2 regions of the Kineococcus endophyticus genome follow, and region 2 is predicted to be linked to the other one. Evidence: riboswitches for the same ligand, from Rfam matches in the RefSeq annotation. Region 2 holds a riboswitch; the other holds the start of a gene.
The links. A riboswitch is a leader RNA that binds a small molecule or an ion and turns the genes downstream of it on or off. The one in region 2 is predicted to bind S-adenosylmethionine.
Positions count from the first base shown of each region.

Region 1: linked by a shared signal. The riboswitch ahead of AB1207_RS04265 (ABC transporter ATP-binding protein) and the one ahead of AB1207_RS09985 (amino acid permease) in region 2 are both predicted to bind S-adenosylmethionine.

Region 1 covers NZ_JBFNQN010000003.1:16,231-23,322, reverse strand. The annotation lists gene AB1207_RS04270 (YqjF family protein) at 167-889, opposite strand; SAM riboswitch class I at 964-1,056, shown strand; gene AB1207_RS04265 (ABC transporter ATP-binding protein) at 1,134-1,880, shown strand; gene AB1207_RS04260 (aliphatic sulfonate ABC transporter substrate-binding protein) at 1,961-2,953, shown strand; gene AB1207_RS04255 (ABC transporter permease) at 2,950-3,756, shown strand; gene AB1207_RS04250 (GNAT family N-acetyltransferase) at 3,737-4,894, opposite strand; gene AB1207_RS04245 (flavin-containing monooxygenase) at 5,084-6,553, shown strand; gene AB1207_RS04240 (NmrA family NAD(P)-binding protein) at 6,540-7,092, opposite strand, start outside.
Region 2 covers NZ_JBFNQN010000006.1:125,071-132,162, forward strand. The annotation lists gene AB1207_RS09970 (xylulokinase) at 1-42, opposite strand, end outside; gene AB1207_RS09975 (DeoR/GlpR family DNA-binding transcription regulator) at 39-821, opposite strand; gene AB1207_RS09980 (hypothetical protein) at 1,051-2,274, shown strand; SAM riboswitch class IV at 2,335-2,443, shown strand; gene AB1207_RS09985 (amino acid permease) at 2,457-3,884, shown strand; gene AB1207_RS09990 (NtaA/DmoA family FMN-dependent monooxygenase) at 3,881-5,248, shown strand; gene AB1207_RS09995 (glycoside hydrolase family 15 protein) at 5,270-7,066, opposite strand.

The DNA.
Region 1 (7,092 bases), on a different contig from region 2:
CCTCACCGTGGCCGGGCGCACCCGCGCAGGGACTTGAAGGGTCGTCGGCGTGATCGTCGTCGCACATCGGCGGCGGCGGTCCTCTCCTGGGTCTCGGGAACGGTCTGTCAACGGTGAACGGAGCATCGCACGAGCGAGTTCCCTCGGCACGCCGTCGAGGACCGGGTCAGACCGGTCGGGGCAGGGCGAACCGCGTCGTGACGCGGCGGGCGAACGCGACGTGGTCGGGCGCGCCGCTGACCTGGACCCCCGCGGCCGCCACGAGACCGTCGTCGAGCTCCAGCAGTTCCGCCGACCGCAGCGGCCACCGCTCGTGCTCGTTCGCGATCCACCAGGTCCGGCCGAGGTGCTCGGCGTGCAGGCCGAAGCGCGACGTGAGGAACACGCCCAGGTCGTCGACCGCCGTGCCGCCCTCGCGGACGGCGACGCGGCTGGTCACGCCCTCCCGCGTCCGGCACGTCCACAGCAGTTCCCGCGCGCCCTCCTGCACGCGGATCGCGTGGCGCATGTGCGACCACCGGTAGGGCAGCCCGAACGCCAGCTGCGCGCCCAGCACGACCGCGAGCCGGCTCGCGTCCAGGCTCGCGAAGACGACGCCGCGCCGGCCCTCGTCGTCGACGGAGTAGAAGCGGACGTTCGTCTCCAGGAACGTCCCCGCGTACGGCACGCTGACCCGCCGGCCCGGCCCGGCGCCGCGGAGGGTGAAGGGGATGAGCCCCACGTAGGTGGCGCCGTCCAGCACGTCGGGGCGCACCCCGGGGGGCATGAACGGGGCTATGCGCTCGGGGTCGACGGCCCAGTGCAGGAAGGCCAGGTCGTCCCAGTGCTGGTGCATCATCACCGGCCCCGTGAGGGCGACGGCCTCGGGCGAGGGCAGGCGGTCGATCACCGGATCAGGGTGCCCGAGGACCCCCGGTCCGGCGACCGGTTCGGCAGCACCCCCACAGCTGGCCTACAGTGACGCCACCATCCAGAGCGGCCGAGAGACCTGGCTCGACGACGCCGCAGCAACCGCCTCCTCGTGAGGTGTGGTGCTCATGCCGGGACCGATGGAGGAGATCGTGACGACGACACCCGTGACCGGCAACGCCCCCGCCCCCACCGCGCCGACCGGCCGGGTCGACGCCGCCGGCGTGACCCTGCGCGGGGTCAGCCGCTCCTTCGGCGGCCGCCGGGTCCTCGCCCCGCTCGACCTCGACCTCGCCGCCGGCAGCACGGTGGCCCTCGTCGGCGCCTCCGGCTGCGGGAAGTCGACGCTGCTCCGCCTGATCGCCGGCCTCGACACCCCGACGTCGGGGGCGGTGGAGGTCGCCGGGCAGCCCGTCCGCGGCGTCCACCCGCGCACGGCCGTCGTGTTCCAGGAGCCGCGCCTGCTGCCGTGGCGCGACCTCGCCGGCAACGTCGCCTTCGGGTTGCCCCGCGGGACCGACCGCGCCGCAGGCCGGGCCGAGGTGCTGCGCTGGCTCGAGGTCGTCGGGCTCGAGGAGTTCGCCGACCACCGACCGCGCCGCGTCTCCGGCGGCATGGCCCAGCGGACAGCCCTGGCCCGCGCCCTCGTCCGCCGCCCCGGGGTGCTCCTGCTCGACGAGCCGTTCGCGGCGCTCGACGCGCTGACCCGGCTGAAGATGCAGGACCTCCTCGACGACGTGCAGCGCAGCACCGGCGCGACCGTCGTCTTCGTCACCCACGACGTCGACGAGGCCCTGCACCTCGCCGACCGGGTCCTCGTTCTCGGCCGTTCCGACGAGACCGGGGACGGTGCCGGCATCGTCCGTGACCTCGCCGTCGACGCCCCCCGCCCGCGCGACCGCGCCGACGCCGCCACGGCCCGGCTGCGTGTCGAACTGCTCGACCTGCTCGGCGTCCCGCGCTCCGCCTGACGCACCCACCTCACCCCCCACCCCCTGGGAGACCTGTGTCCACGCTGCCCTCGTCCACGTCCAGCACCTCCCGTCGCGCCCTGCTCGGCCTCGGTCTCGGCGGTCTCGCGCTCACCGCGGCCGCCTGCGTCCAGGGCGAGTCGTCCTCCGGCAGCCCCGCCGCCGCGCCCGCATCGGGCTCGGGCGGTGGCGACCGCGTCCGCCTCGACTACGCGCTCTACAACCCGCTGAGCCTCGTGGTGCGGGAGCAGAAGCTGCTCGAGGACGCCGGGCTGACCGTCCAGTGGGAGCAGTCCCAGGGCAGCAACAAGGCCAACGAGTTCCTCCGCAACGGCAACCTCGACCTCGCCTCCACCGCGGGGTCGGCCGTGCTGCAGGCCCGCACGAACGGCTCCCCCGTGCAGACCGTCGAGGTCTACTCCCAGCCGGAGTGGACCGCGCTCGTCGTCGGCAAGGACTCGACGGTCACCGACGTCGCGGGTCTGCGCGGCAAGAAGATCGCCGCGACGACCGGCACCGACCCGTACTTCTTCCTGCAGCAGGCCCTCGCCCAGGCCGGGTTGTCCGGCACCGACGTCGAGATCCTCAACATCCAGCACGCCGACGGACGCGCCGCACTCGAACGCGGGGACGTCGACGCGTGGGCGGGCCTGGACCCGAACATGGCCGCGACCGAGCTCCAGGCGGGGTCGAAGCTGCTGTACCGCAACGTCGACTTCAACACCTACGGCGTGCTGAACGCACGCGAGGAGTTCGTGCAGAACTCCCCCGACCTCGTCCAGCAGGTCGTCGACGCGTACGCGAAGGCCCGTGCGTGGGCGCTGGCGAACCCCGCCGACCTCGCCACCCTCTACGCCACGACGGCGCAGTTGTCCCCGGAGGTGGCCGCCCGCGTGCTGGAGCGCACGACGCTCGACCTGGACGGGGTTCCGGGCGACGCGCAGCGGACCGTGCTGTCGGGGATCGTCCCGCTGATGGCCGCGACGGGCGACGTGCCGTCGGAGGACGCGGCGCGCAAGGCCCTCGACACGTTGCTCGTGCCGGAGTTCGCACAGAAGGCGAGCGCCGCGTGAGCGTGCTGGACGCTGGTGCTGCGCCGGCGGCGGCGGACCGCGCCCCGACCCGGCGGCCGCGGTCGCGCTGGTGGCTGGGAGCCGTCGTCCCCGTCGCGCTCGTCGTGGCCTGGTGGGTCACGACGGCCGCCGGGTTGTTCCTGCCGAGCCAACTTCCCTCCCCGGCCGACGTCCTCACCGCCGCACAGCAGCTGTCGGCGACCGGCGCGCTGCAGCTGAACATCGCGATCAGCGTCCAGCGCGTGCTCGTCGGGTTCGCCTGCGGCGCGGTGGCGGGGCTCGTCGTCGGTGGTCTGACGGGGTCCTCCGCGACGGCCTACCGCCTGCTGTCCCCCACGCTCGGCGCCCTGCGCGCCGTGCCGTCCCTGGCCTGGGTCCCGTTGCTGGGGCTGTGGATCGGGCTCGGCGAACCCCCGAAGATCACCCTCGTCGCGATCGGGGCGTTCTTCCCCGTCTACACGACGGTCGTCTCCTCCCTCACCCACCTCGACCCCGCGCTCGTCGAGGTCGGCCGCGCCTACGGCCGGCGCGGGCTGGGCCTCTTCACGTCGGTCCTGCTGCCCGCCACCGCCCCGGCCCTGCTGTCGGGGTTGCGGCTCGGGCTCGCTCAGAGCTGGCTGTTCCTCGTCGCCGCCGAACTGATCTCGTCCTCCATCGGCCTCGGCTACCAGATGACGAACGGGCAGAACACCTCCCGCACCGACCAGGTGTTCCTGGCGATCATCCTGCTGGCGCTCCTGGGCAAGGCGACCGACCTGGTCCTCGGCGTCGTGGAGAACCGGGTCAAGGCTTCCCGGGAGTGAGCCGGACCCGGTGCGCTCGCCGCGCCTCGGCGAACCCGGCGAGGACGGCGTGCGCGTCGAGGGCGAGCGTCAGCGCCTTGGACCGGCGGCGCGGCCCGACGACGGCGAACTCCGTGGAGGTGCGCACCTCGTCGGTCCACCGGAGCTTGGCCTGGTTGGGGCCCGTCGACAGGTTCAGCACCCGGTGCCCGGCTTCCTGCGCGTCCTTCACGGCGAGGGACAGCAGGTAGGTCACGGCCGAGTACGGCCACGCGCGTTCGGACACCCCGGACGTCGAGGAGTAGCTGGCCGAGCGGGTGTGCAGGACGAGTTGGCTCGCCTCGACGGTCTCGCCGACGAGCAGTTCGTAGACGCTCGCGCCGCCGTGCTCCCCGGCGCGGGTCACGACGTCGCGCAGGTAACCGAGCACGCGCGGGTCGGCGTAGATGTCGGCGTGCACGGGGCGGCCGTCGCGCAGTTGCGAGCGCTCCCCGTGCAGGGCGACGAGCCGGTCGAACGCGGCGGGCAGGAGCGCGGGGTCGGTGACCCGGCGCACGGACCAGCCGTCGGCACCGACGTCGCGCGTGAGCCGGTTCCGGGCGCGCCGCAACGACTCCTTGAGGTTCCGGCGGCCGGCGTAGACGTTGTCGACGCCTTCAAGCCGCAGCACCGCCGACGGCCGGGTGCGCCGCTGCAGGAGGGTGAAGGACCAGTCGGGCAGCCACTCCGGCTCGAACCACGGGACGTTCTCGCCGAGCGCGAACTGCGCCACGTCCCAGCCCGTGGGGTCGGCGCAGAGGTGGCCGACGACGGCGCGCGCGACGTCGCGGGCGCACGTCGGGTCGGTCAGCAGGGCGGGCTGCTCGAACGGCCCGATCCACAGGCTGCCGGTGCCGATGGGTTGCACGAGCGTCGCCAGGCCGCGCAGCACCGAGCGGCGGTACAGCGGGGCGATGCCCACGAGGCGGTCGCCGTCGCGGACCTCGAGCACGAGCGGTTCGTGGCGGGGGTCACCGGCGAAGTGGTCCAGCCAGGTGAGCGCCCAGTCGGGTCCGGTGAAGGGGTTGGCCTCGCCGGCGGCGTCGTGCAGCGCCTGCCAGTCGTGGGCGAGCTTCTGCACCGCGGTGAGCTGCCGGTGCTCGGTGACGTGCAGGTCCATGCGGCACTCGTTCCCTCGGTGAGCGGTGGTCTGCCCCGATGCTGCGGGGTGCGGACGGGTGAGGTCGATGACCCGGTGCGTCCGTGCAGGGCCGGACGGGGGACGAATCACCTCCTCGGCGCACCCGGGTTCCCGACGAACGGGTGACTCCGGTATCCGACGGCGACCACGGGGTCCGACGCTGGCGGCATGAGGATCGCTGTCGTGGGCGCCGGGCCGTCCGGCCTGGTCACCGCCGCCGTGCTGACGCAGTTCGGCCACGAGGTCACCGTGCTGGAGAAGGCGCCCGACCTCGGCGGCGTGTGGAGCTCGACCCGGCGCTACCCCGACGTGTCGACCCAGGACGACCGCGTCTCCTACGCGTTCTCGGACGTGCCCATGCCCGCGGACTTCCCCCTGCACCCCACCGGGAACCACGTCCGCGCCTACCTCGAGCACTACGCCGACGTGAAGGGCGTCCGTGACCGCGTCCGCCTCGGTGCGACGGTCGAACGCGCCGTCCCCGCCGGCGACGGCTGGTCCGTGCAGGTCCGCGACGCGCAGGGCGTCTCCCTCCTGGACGTCGACTGGCTCGTGCTCGCGAACGGCGTGTTCTCGACCCCGCACGTGCCGGACTGGCCGGGCCGCGACGTGTTCGACGCCACCGGTGGGCAGGTCGTCGAACCCACCCAGCTCGGCGACGGTGCCGTCCTCGCGGGGCGCGACGTCGTCGTCGTGGGCTGGGGCAAAACCGCGTGCGACGTCGCCGTCGCCGCGTCGCGGACGGCGCGCTCGACGACCGTCGTGGCCCGGGCCGTCCGGTGGAAGGTCCCCAAGCGCATCGCCGGATCGTTGACGTTCCGCCACCTGCTCCTGACCCGCCTCGGGGAACACCTGATGGCCCCGGAACGGACGACCCGCTTCCAGACCCTGCTCGCCACCGTCGACGCTCCGGTGCGGCGCGCGGTGCTCTGGTCCCTGGCCCAGCGGATCGCCCGCCGCACGGGTGCGCGCGGAGTCGGTCTGCTGCCCGACACGCCCCTGCCCTACGCGGACAGCCTCGTCACGGACGGGTTCTTCGAGGCGGTCCGCAGCGGTCGCATCACCGTCCGCCGCGAACGGTCGATCACCGCGCTGGGTGCGGGGGACGTGCAGTTGTCCGACGGGTCGCGCGTGCCGGCGGACGTCGTGGTCGCCGCGACGGGTTTCGACCAGGACCTCTCCCCGCTGGACGCGTCCGTGCGTGAACGCCTGCTGGACGCCGACGGCGTCATGGCGCTGCACCGGCGGATCCTGCCGGCCGACGTCCCCCGCCTGGCGTTCGCCGGATGGGGCAACACCTACCGCAGCCCCCTGTCGGCGGAGGTGGGCGCGGTGTGGCTCGCCGGCCACCTGGCGGGCGTGGTGCCCGCTCCGCGCCGGGACGAGGTGCAGCGCACGGGCCACCGGTTCCACCTGACCCACCGGCAGGCCGCCGCCCACCGGCAGCAGCAGGTACCGAGCGGATCGTTCGCTGTGCTCGACCAGATGCTCGACGACCTCGGTCTGCCGCTGCCCGCCGCCGTGCGACGCGGTCAGTGGACGACACCCCTGACCCCGGCGAGCTACGCGTACCTCGTGCCCGCGCTGCGGGCGCGGATGGGCGCGGTGACGGAGCGAGCGTCGGTCACCGCCCACTGACGGCGGCCTCCAGGAGGATCCGCAGCGGCGTCGCGGGACGTCCGAGGAGTTCGGCCAGGGTCGGGTCGACGACGGAGAACTCCCCCGCGCGGGACGCGCGGAACATGCCGAGCGTGAACTCCGATGCGCCCACCGGAACTCCCGCCGCCGCCTGGTCGGCCAGCCACTGCTCGTCGTCCACGACGACGCGGCGCACCGGGCGACCCGAGACGTCGGTGAGCACCCTTGCGACGTCGGCGAGGTCCAGGGCATCGGGCCCGGTGAGAGGTGGCGTGGGCCCCTCGGCCGGGTTCTCGGCCAGCAGCGTGCGCGCGGCCGCCTCCGCGAGGTCGTCGTGCCCGGTCCACGAGACCGGACCGTCGGCGGGGGCAGTGAGCTCCCCCGTCGTGAGCGCGTCGCCGAGCAGGTACGGCACCGTCGTCGCGTAGAACCCGTTGCGCAGCGCAGTGAACGGGCCGCCGGCGGCGAGGTGCTCCTCCGTCGCGGCGTGACCTCGGGCCGGGCTGAACTGCGAGGCGCGCGAGGCCGCCTGGTGGCTC
Region 2 (7,092 bases):
GCAGTCGACGGCGATGACGGCGACGACGGGGGAGGTGTTCACGGGTGCGCCTCCTCGGCGACGACGAGTTCGACGCCCGCAGCGCGCACGGCGTCGACGTCGGCGGGATCGGTCTCGGCGTCGACGACGACGACGTCGAACTCCGCGAGGTTCCCGATGCGGTGCACGGCGCGGCGCGTGAACTTCGTGTGGTCGGCCAGCAGGACCCGCAGTTCCGCGCTGCGCAGGAAGGCGCGCTTGAGGTCCGCCGTGGCGCGGGACGGGTGGAAGCAGGCGCCGTCGGACACGGCCGTGACGGACATGAACACGACGTCGTAGTGCAGGTCGGCCAGCGCGGCGACGGCGCTGGAACCGCCGAAGGAGGCGAACTCGGGGACGAACTCCCCGCCCACCGCCGTGAGCCGGACCTCCGGTTCGGTGGCGAAGGCGGTGAGGACGGGCAGGAAGTTCGACACCACCGTGAGGGGCCCGCGCTCCTTGAGGGCGGGGACGAGGTGCAGCGCCGTCGTGCTGTCGTCCAGGGCCACGGCCTGCAGCGCTCCGCGGTCCGCCGCCCACCGCAGGGCCGCGGCGGCGATGGCTCGCTTCTGCGGCACGTTGAGGTCGGCGCGGTAGGCGTGGTGGTGCTCGAACGCCTCGCTCGGCCGGGCCTCGGCCCCCGAGCGCACCTTGCGCAGCACCCCGCGGCTGTGGAGGTGGTCCAGGTCGCGGTGGATGGTCATGGCGCTCACGCCGAACTCCTCGGCGAGCGCGTCGATGCGCACGGACCCCTGCGCGCGGACGCGTTCGGCGATCACGTGGCGACGGTCGAGACTGCTCACGTGGCTCCGCTCCGGGACCGGTGGTCGCGTCCGTGCGACCGGGTGAGGGGGAGTCAACCAGCCCTCCGCCCCATTGGCAACAGGCCGCAACGTGAAGTTCACACGGACATGCGTGATGACAGGATGTCGTCGTCCCACGAGCAGCAGGGTGCGGCCCCTCTGGTGCCCCGGATGATCCTCGCCGCCGGTTCGACGGAACCGCGTGGGCCTGCTGGAGGACGATGGGGACGTGGACGAGGACGAGCACGAGTTCGCATCCCCCACGGGCCTGGCGCCGGAGGAGTTGGCGGCGACCCTCCGGCTGGCGACGAGCGAACGCGGGGGAGGCCACCAGGCGGCCGTGGACCTGCTGGCCCGGTGCGGCGGCTGGCTGCCCGTGCTCGACGCGGCGGGTTTCATCGCGGTCGGTCCGCCGTCCGGCCGGGACCCCGAGCTGCGTCCGCGCGCCGTGGTGCGGTGGGCGGACGCCGTCGCGGCCCTGGAGCACGGCGGGGCGCTGGACGCCGGGTGGGACCACCACCGACCGGCCCTGGACGACCGCGTCCTGCGGATCGCGGCGTCGCTCGCGGACGGTCCTGCCGTCGCGCTCCGCGCGCTGCTGGACAGTCTCGACCGCGAGCGGACGCGGTTCGTCCTGTCGGCGGTCGAGGCCGCCACCGCGGCGCACCACGTCGAGCACGAGTGGCGACTGCCCGACGGACGGGACTCGGGGAGGTCGGGCTTCCTCTCCGTGCCGGCGATCGTCCCCTGGCCCGAGGTGGACCTCGACACGGACTGGGAGCAGCCGGAACTGGCCCTCTGGCCGGAGCGGGTCGCCGAGGAGGAGGCGGTCGCCTGGGCCGCCGCGCACCCGGCACCCGCGGTGGGCCTGCCGTTGACCGGTCCGGTGGCGGACCTGCTGTCGCGGTTGCGGGCTCCGGGCGCGATGCGCGGTGGGGGTCTCGGGATGTGGTCCAGGACTCCGATCTCCGTGGAACTGCGGGCCCGGACCCCGGCCGAGGTCGAGGCGTGGCTCGGCGGGCCGCTGCCCGAACTCCCGCCCCTCGTCGCGGCGGGGCAGCGGTGCTGGTGCTTCAGCCGCGGGGAGGAGGGGGACGAGGGGTTCGAGGTGGTGCTCTGCTGGGTGCCGGCCGGGACGAGCATCCACGAGGTCGTCCTGCCCCGTTCCGCCGAACGGGACGCGACGGTCCTGCACGTCTGGGCTCGGCCGGGACCCGGCGCCGCACCCAGCGGCGCACCGGAGGACCGGACGAGCCTCATGGACCCCGCCGGCGGGCACACGACCGTCCGGGTCCGAGGTCGCCGGGTCGGTGTGCAGCGCTGGGGGCACGCGGAGTCCGGCCTCGGCTGGTTCCGCCGGGGCGGGGCGGACCACCAGTTCCTCCGCCTGCACGTCCCGCGCCTGCCCCCGGCGGCGGTGGAACTGCTGCTGCAGGGGGAGAACCTGGTGTGACCCGTTCCGGCAACGAGCCCCTTTGACGCTCCCGTCGCGCTCTCCCTAGGATCCGTGGCCGGTCACGAGCGGCAGCCTCGGGCCCTGGCCGGCTGCCCAGCAACCCTCCTCCGCGTGGGGTGCTCCAGGTGAAGACCCGGCCGCGCGGAGCGCGCGGCAAGAGCGGACGCGTGAGGAGAACCATGGCCGACACCCCCGTCCCCCTGCAGGCGCAGCCGGGGACCGCCGAGCTGCGACGGGGCCTGCGGTCCCGCCACCTGGTGATGATCGCCCTGGGGGGCGTCATCGGTTCCGGGTTGTTCATCTCCTCCGGTTACACGATCTACCAGGCCGGGCCACTGGGAGCCGTCATCGCCTACGCGATCGGCGCGGTCGTGGCCTGGCAGCTCATGACGTGCCTCGGTGAGCTGGCCGTGCAGATGCCCGAGTCCGGCGGGTTCCACGTCTACGCCCACCGCATCCTCGGTCCGGCGACGGGTTTCACGACGGCCTGGCTGTACTGGCTGTGCTGGGTGGCCGCGATCGGTTCGGAACTGACGGCGTCGGGCCTGCTCATGCAGCGGTGGTTCCCCGCCGTGCCGGTCTGGTTGTGGTGCGCGGTGTTCGCCGCGGTGCTGCTGGCGGTGAACCTCGCGCCGGTGCGCTTGTACGGGGACACCGAGAGCCTGCTCGCCGCCGTCAAGGTGACCGCCGTCGTCGTCTTCATCGTCGTCGGGGCCCTGGCGATCGTGGGGATCAGCCGGTCGGACGCCCCGGCACCCCTGCTGTCGAACTTCGTCACTCCGGACGGACTGCTGCCCGCCGGGATCGGCGGGGTCCTCGTGGCCGTGCTCGCGGTGTTCTACGCCTTCTCGGGCACCGAACTCATCGCCATCGCGGCCGGCGAGACCGACGACCCGGCCCGCGTCGTGCCGCAGGCCGTCCGCACGACGATGGTGCGGCTGGTCGTGTTCTTCATCGGCGCGATCGTCGTCATGGCCGCGCTGGTCCCGTACGCGCAACTCGGCAGCGCCGACGAGTCCGTGGAGACCAGTCCGTTCGTCACGGTGTTCGCCGCCTCGGGCATCCCGTACGCGGCCGACGTCATCGCCGTCGTCATCATCACGGCACTCATGTCCGCCGGGGTCTCCGGGCTGTACGCCTGTTCCCGCCTGCTGCGGTCGCTCGCGCTCACCGGGGACCTGCCGCCGGCGTTCGCCCGCACCGACCGTCGGGGCATCCCGGTGCTCGCGGTGGCGGTGAGCCTGGCCGGGGGCCTCGTGTCGCTCGTCAGTTCGTACGTCGCGGCGGGAACCGTCTACGTGGTGCTGGTGTCGGTCGCGGGTTTCGCCGTCGTGGCGGTGTGGGCGGTGATCGCTCTGGCGCAGTTCGTGCAGCGCCGCCGTCTGCGCGCTGCCGGGACGGATCCGGCCACGTTGCCCTACCACTCGCGCTTCTTCCCGTTCGCACCGGTGTTCGTCCTCGTGGCCTGCGCGGTCTCCGTGGTGGCGTCCCTGTTCGACGGGTCCCAGCGGCTGGCCACGGTCATCGGGGTCGTGTTCACCGCCGCCTGCTACCTCGTGCACCGGTTGCGCCGGGGTTCTGGCGCCTCTGGCAGGGTTGCGGCGTGAGCACGAACAGGCCCCTCGTCGTCGCCCTCTACGAACAGGCCAGCGTCGGCTGCGGTGGTGCCCCCGGGTTGTGGACCCACCCCGCGGACGACCGTGTCGGCGTCAACAGCCTCGACCGGTGGCGCCACGTCGCCACCACCGCCGAACAGGCGGGGTTGCACGCCCTGTTCCTCGCCGACGTCCTGGGGTTGTACGACAGCTACGAGGGGTCGCTGGACGCCGCCGTCGGCGAGGCGGTCGAGGTTCCCGCGAACGACCCCTTCGCCTACGTCCCCGCACTGGCCGAGACCGCGCGCGACCTCGCGTTCGTCGTCACGGCGTCCACCACCTACGAGCACCCGTTCTCCCTGGCCCGCCGCTTCGCGACGCTCGACCACCTCACCGGTGGCCGCATCGGGTGGAACGTGGTGACCAGCTACCTGGAGAGCGCCGCTCGCAGCTTCGGGTTGGACCGCCAGCTCGCCCACGCCGACCGGTACGGCCGCGCGGACGAGTTCCTCGAGGTCACCCACCAGTTGTGGGAGAGCTCGTGGGCCGACGACGCCGTGGTGGCCGACAAGGCCGGCGCGACGTGGGCCCGGCCCGGATCGGTCCGCCCCCTCGCGCACGACGGGGAGCACTTCCGCGTGCACGGCCCGGCGCTCACGTCCCCCTCCCCGCAGCGCACCCCGCTGCTGTTCCAGGCCGGGTGGTCGCCGCGCGGCCGGGAGTTCGGGGCCCGGCACGGCGAGGTACTGCTGCTGCCGCAGGCGGACCCGACGAAGATCGCCGCCGGCCTGGCCGACGTCCGCAGCCGTGCCGCGGCCCTCGGCCGAGCGGACGACGACCTGCGCGCCCTCGCCCTGGCGCGTGTCGTGGTGGGTCGCACCGAGGACGAGGCGCAGGCCAAGTACGACGACCTCCAGAGCACCTACCGGTTGCGTGCCCAGCTCGTCTCCTACTCCGGCGACACCGGCATCGACATCTCCCGCTACGCCGACGACGAACCCCTGAGCACCGTCACGAACGGCTTGTCCAGCTACGTGCTGAAGGCCGGGCCGGGTTCCCCGCCGCTGACCGCCGGCGAGGTGCGGCGGCGGTTCACGTCCGTCGCCCGCGGTGGCGACTTGTTCTTCGTCGGAACTCCCGACCAGGTGGCCGACGCGATGGGCGAGCACGCCGCCGCCGCAGGGCTCGACGGCTACGTCCTCAACCCGCTGCTCAGCCCCGGGACGTTGGAGGACTTCGCCGAGCTCGCCGTGCCGGCCCTCGTCGACCGGGGCCTGTACGACCCCTCGGTGAAGACGGGAACCCTGCGCTCGCGGGTGCGGGGCGACGGGCGGGACCGGCTGAGCGCGACGTACCCGGCCCTGCAGCGGGGCTGACCGCCGCAGGACCGGGGCTCGTCAGAGCCCGTCGGCCTCGGCGCGGGCCAGCAGCACCGCGGAGGAGATCAACCCGATGTGGCTGAACGCCTGCGGGAAGTTCCCGAGGAACTCACCCGTCGTCGGGTCCACCTGTTCGGCGAGCAAGCCCACGTGGTTGACGCGCGCCGCCAGGCTCTCGAACAGTTCCCGCGCCTCCTGCACGCGTCCGCTCTGCACCAGGTTGTCGACCCACCAGAACGAGCACAGCACGAACGCCCCCTCGTTGCCCTCCAGGCCGTCGGGGGAGTCGGCGTGCAGGTAGCGGTACAGCAGTCCTCCGCCGGGGGAGAGCTTGCGCGCCACGGCGTCCACGGTCGCGACCATCCGCGGGTCGGCCGCGTCGACGACGCGGCGCAGCGGCAACGCCAGCAGGCTCGCGTCGAGCGTTCCCGGCTGGTCGAGGTGCTCGGTGAAGCAGCCGTCCTCCTCGCTCCACGCCCGGTCCACGAGGTCGGCCCGCACGTCGTCGGCGAGCGCACGCCAGTGCGCTGCACGGTCCGCGCGTCCGCTGAGTTCGGCCAGCCGCGCGAGCCGGTCGAACGCGACCTGGCACATCGCCACTGAGTAGGTGAACGGGCGGCCCGCGTCGCGGATCTCCCAGATCCCCTGGTCGGGCGTGAGGTGGTGGCGTTCGGCGAGCCGGCCGAGGTGCTCGAGGCGGTCCCACCGCGCGTCGGTCAGGGTTCCGCCGTGGCGGACGTGCTGGTAGGCGCAGTCGAGGATCTCGCCGTAGACGTCGTGCTGCAGCTGCCCGCTCGCCCCGTTGCCCCAGCGGACGGGACCCGAGCCCCGGTACCCCTCGAACTCCTCGTCCTCGACCTCGTCCTGCGGGAACGTCCCGTCGAGCGTGTAGAGCACGTCGGGCCGGGCGTCCTCCCGCGTGGCGGCGTCGAGCACCCAGTCGAGGAACGCGTCCGATTCCTCGACCATCCCGATGCGCCGCAGCGCGTACACCGTGTAGGCGGCGTCGCGGACCCAGGTGAACCGGTAGTCCCAGTTCCGTTCACCCCCGACGGCCTCGGGCAGGGACGACGTCGGGGCCGCGACGACCGCGCCGCTGGCGTGGTGGTCGCAGAGCTTCAGCGTGATGGCGCTGCGCAGGACGAGGTCGGCGTGCGCGCCGTCGAACCGGACGCCCGCGCTCCAGTCCCGCCAGGCGGTGTCGGTGCGCTGCAGCGCCTCCGCCAGGGTGTCGGGGTCGAGGTCCAGCGGTTCGTCCGTCCAGGACAGCGTGAGCGCCCACCGGTCGCCCGCGCCGAGCACGTGCCCCCGGTCCGTGTCCCGGGAGGACGAGAGGTGCAGGGCGCGGTCGCCGCCGCCGGGCAGGGGGACGGCGGAACCCTCGACGGTCGCGCCGTCGCGTCCGCGCAGCTCGCTGCGGACGTCCACCGTCCCGTGCACCACCTCCAGCAGCCGGCCGAGGGCGCCGGTCGCCGACGACGTCCGCGGCTGCAGCGCGCCGTCCAGGAGCAACGCGTCCGTGACGCGCAGGGTGCCGGTGCCCGTCGTGAGCTCGGTGACGAGGACGGCCGACCCGGGCAGGTAGTGCTGGCGGCTGCTGCGCAGGTCCCGGACGGGCAGGTCCCAGCGCCCACCGCGGTCGGCGTCGAGCAGGGAGGCGAAGACCGCGGGGGAGTCGAAGCGCGGCAGGCAGGCCCAGGCGACGCGGGCGTCCAGACCCACGAGCGCCGCGGTCTCGCCGTCCCCGACGAGGGCGTGGTCGGCGATGGGCGGGTAGCGGTCGGCGAGGTCCTGGCGGACGTCGTCGGTCTGCATCGTGGTGGGTGTGGGGTGCGTCGTCG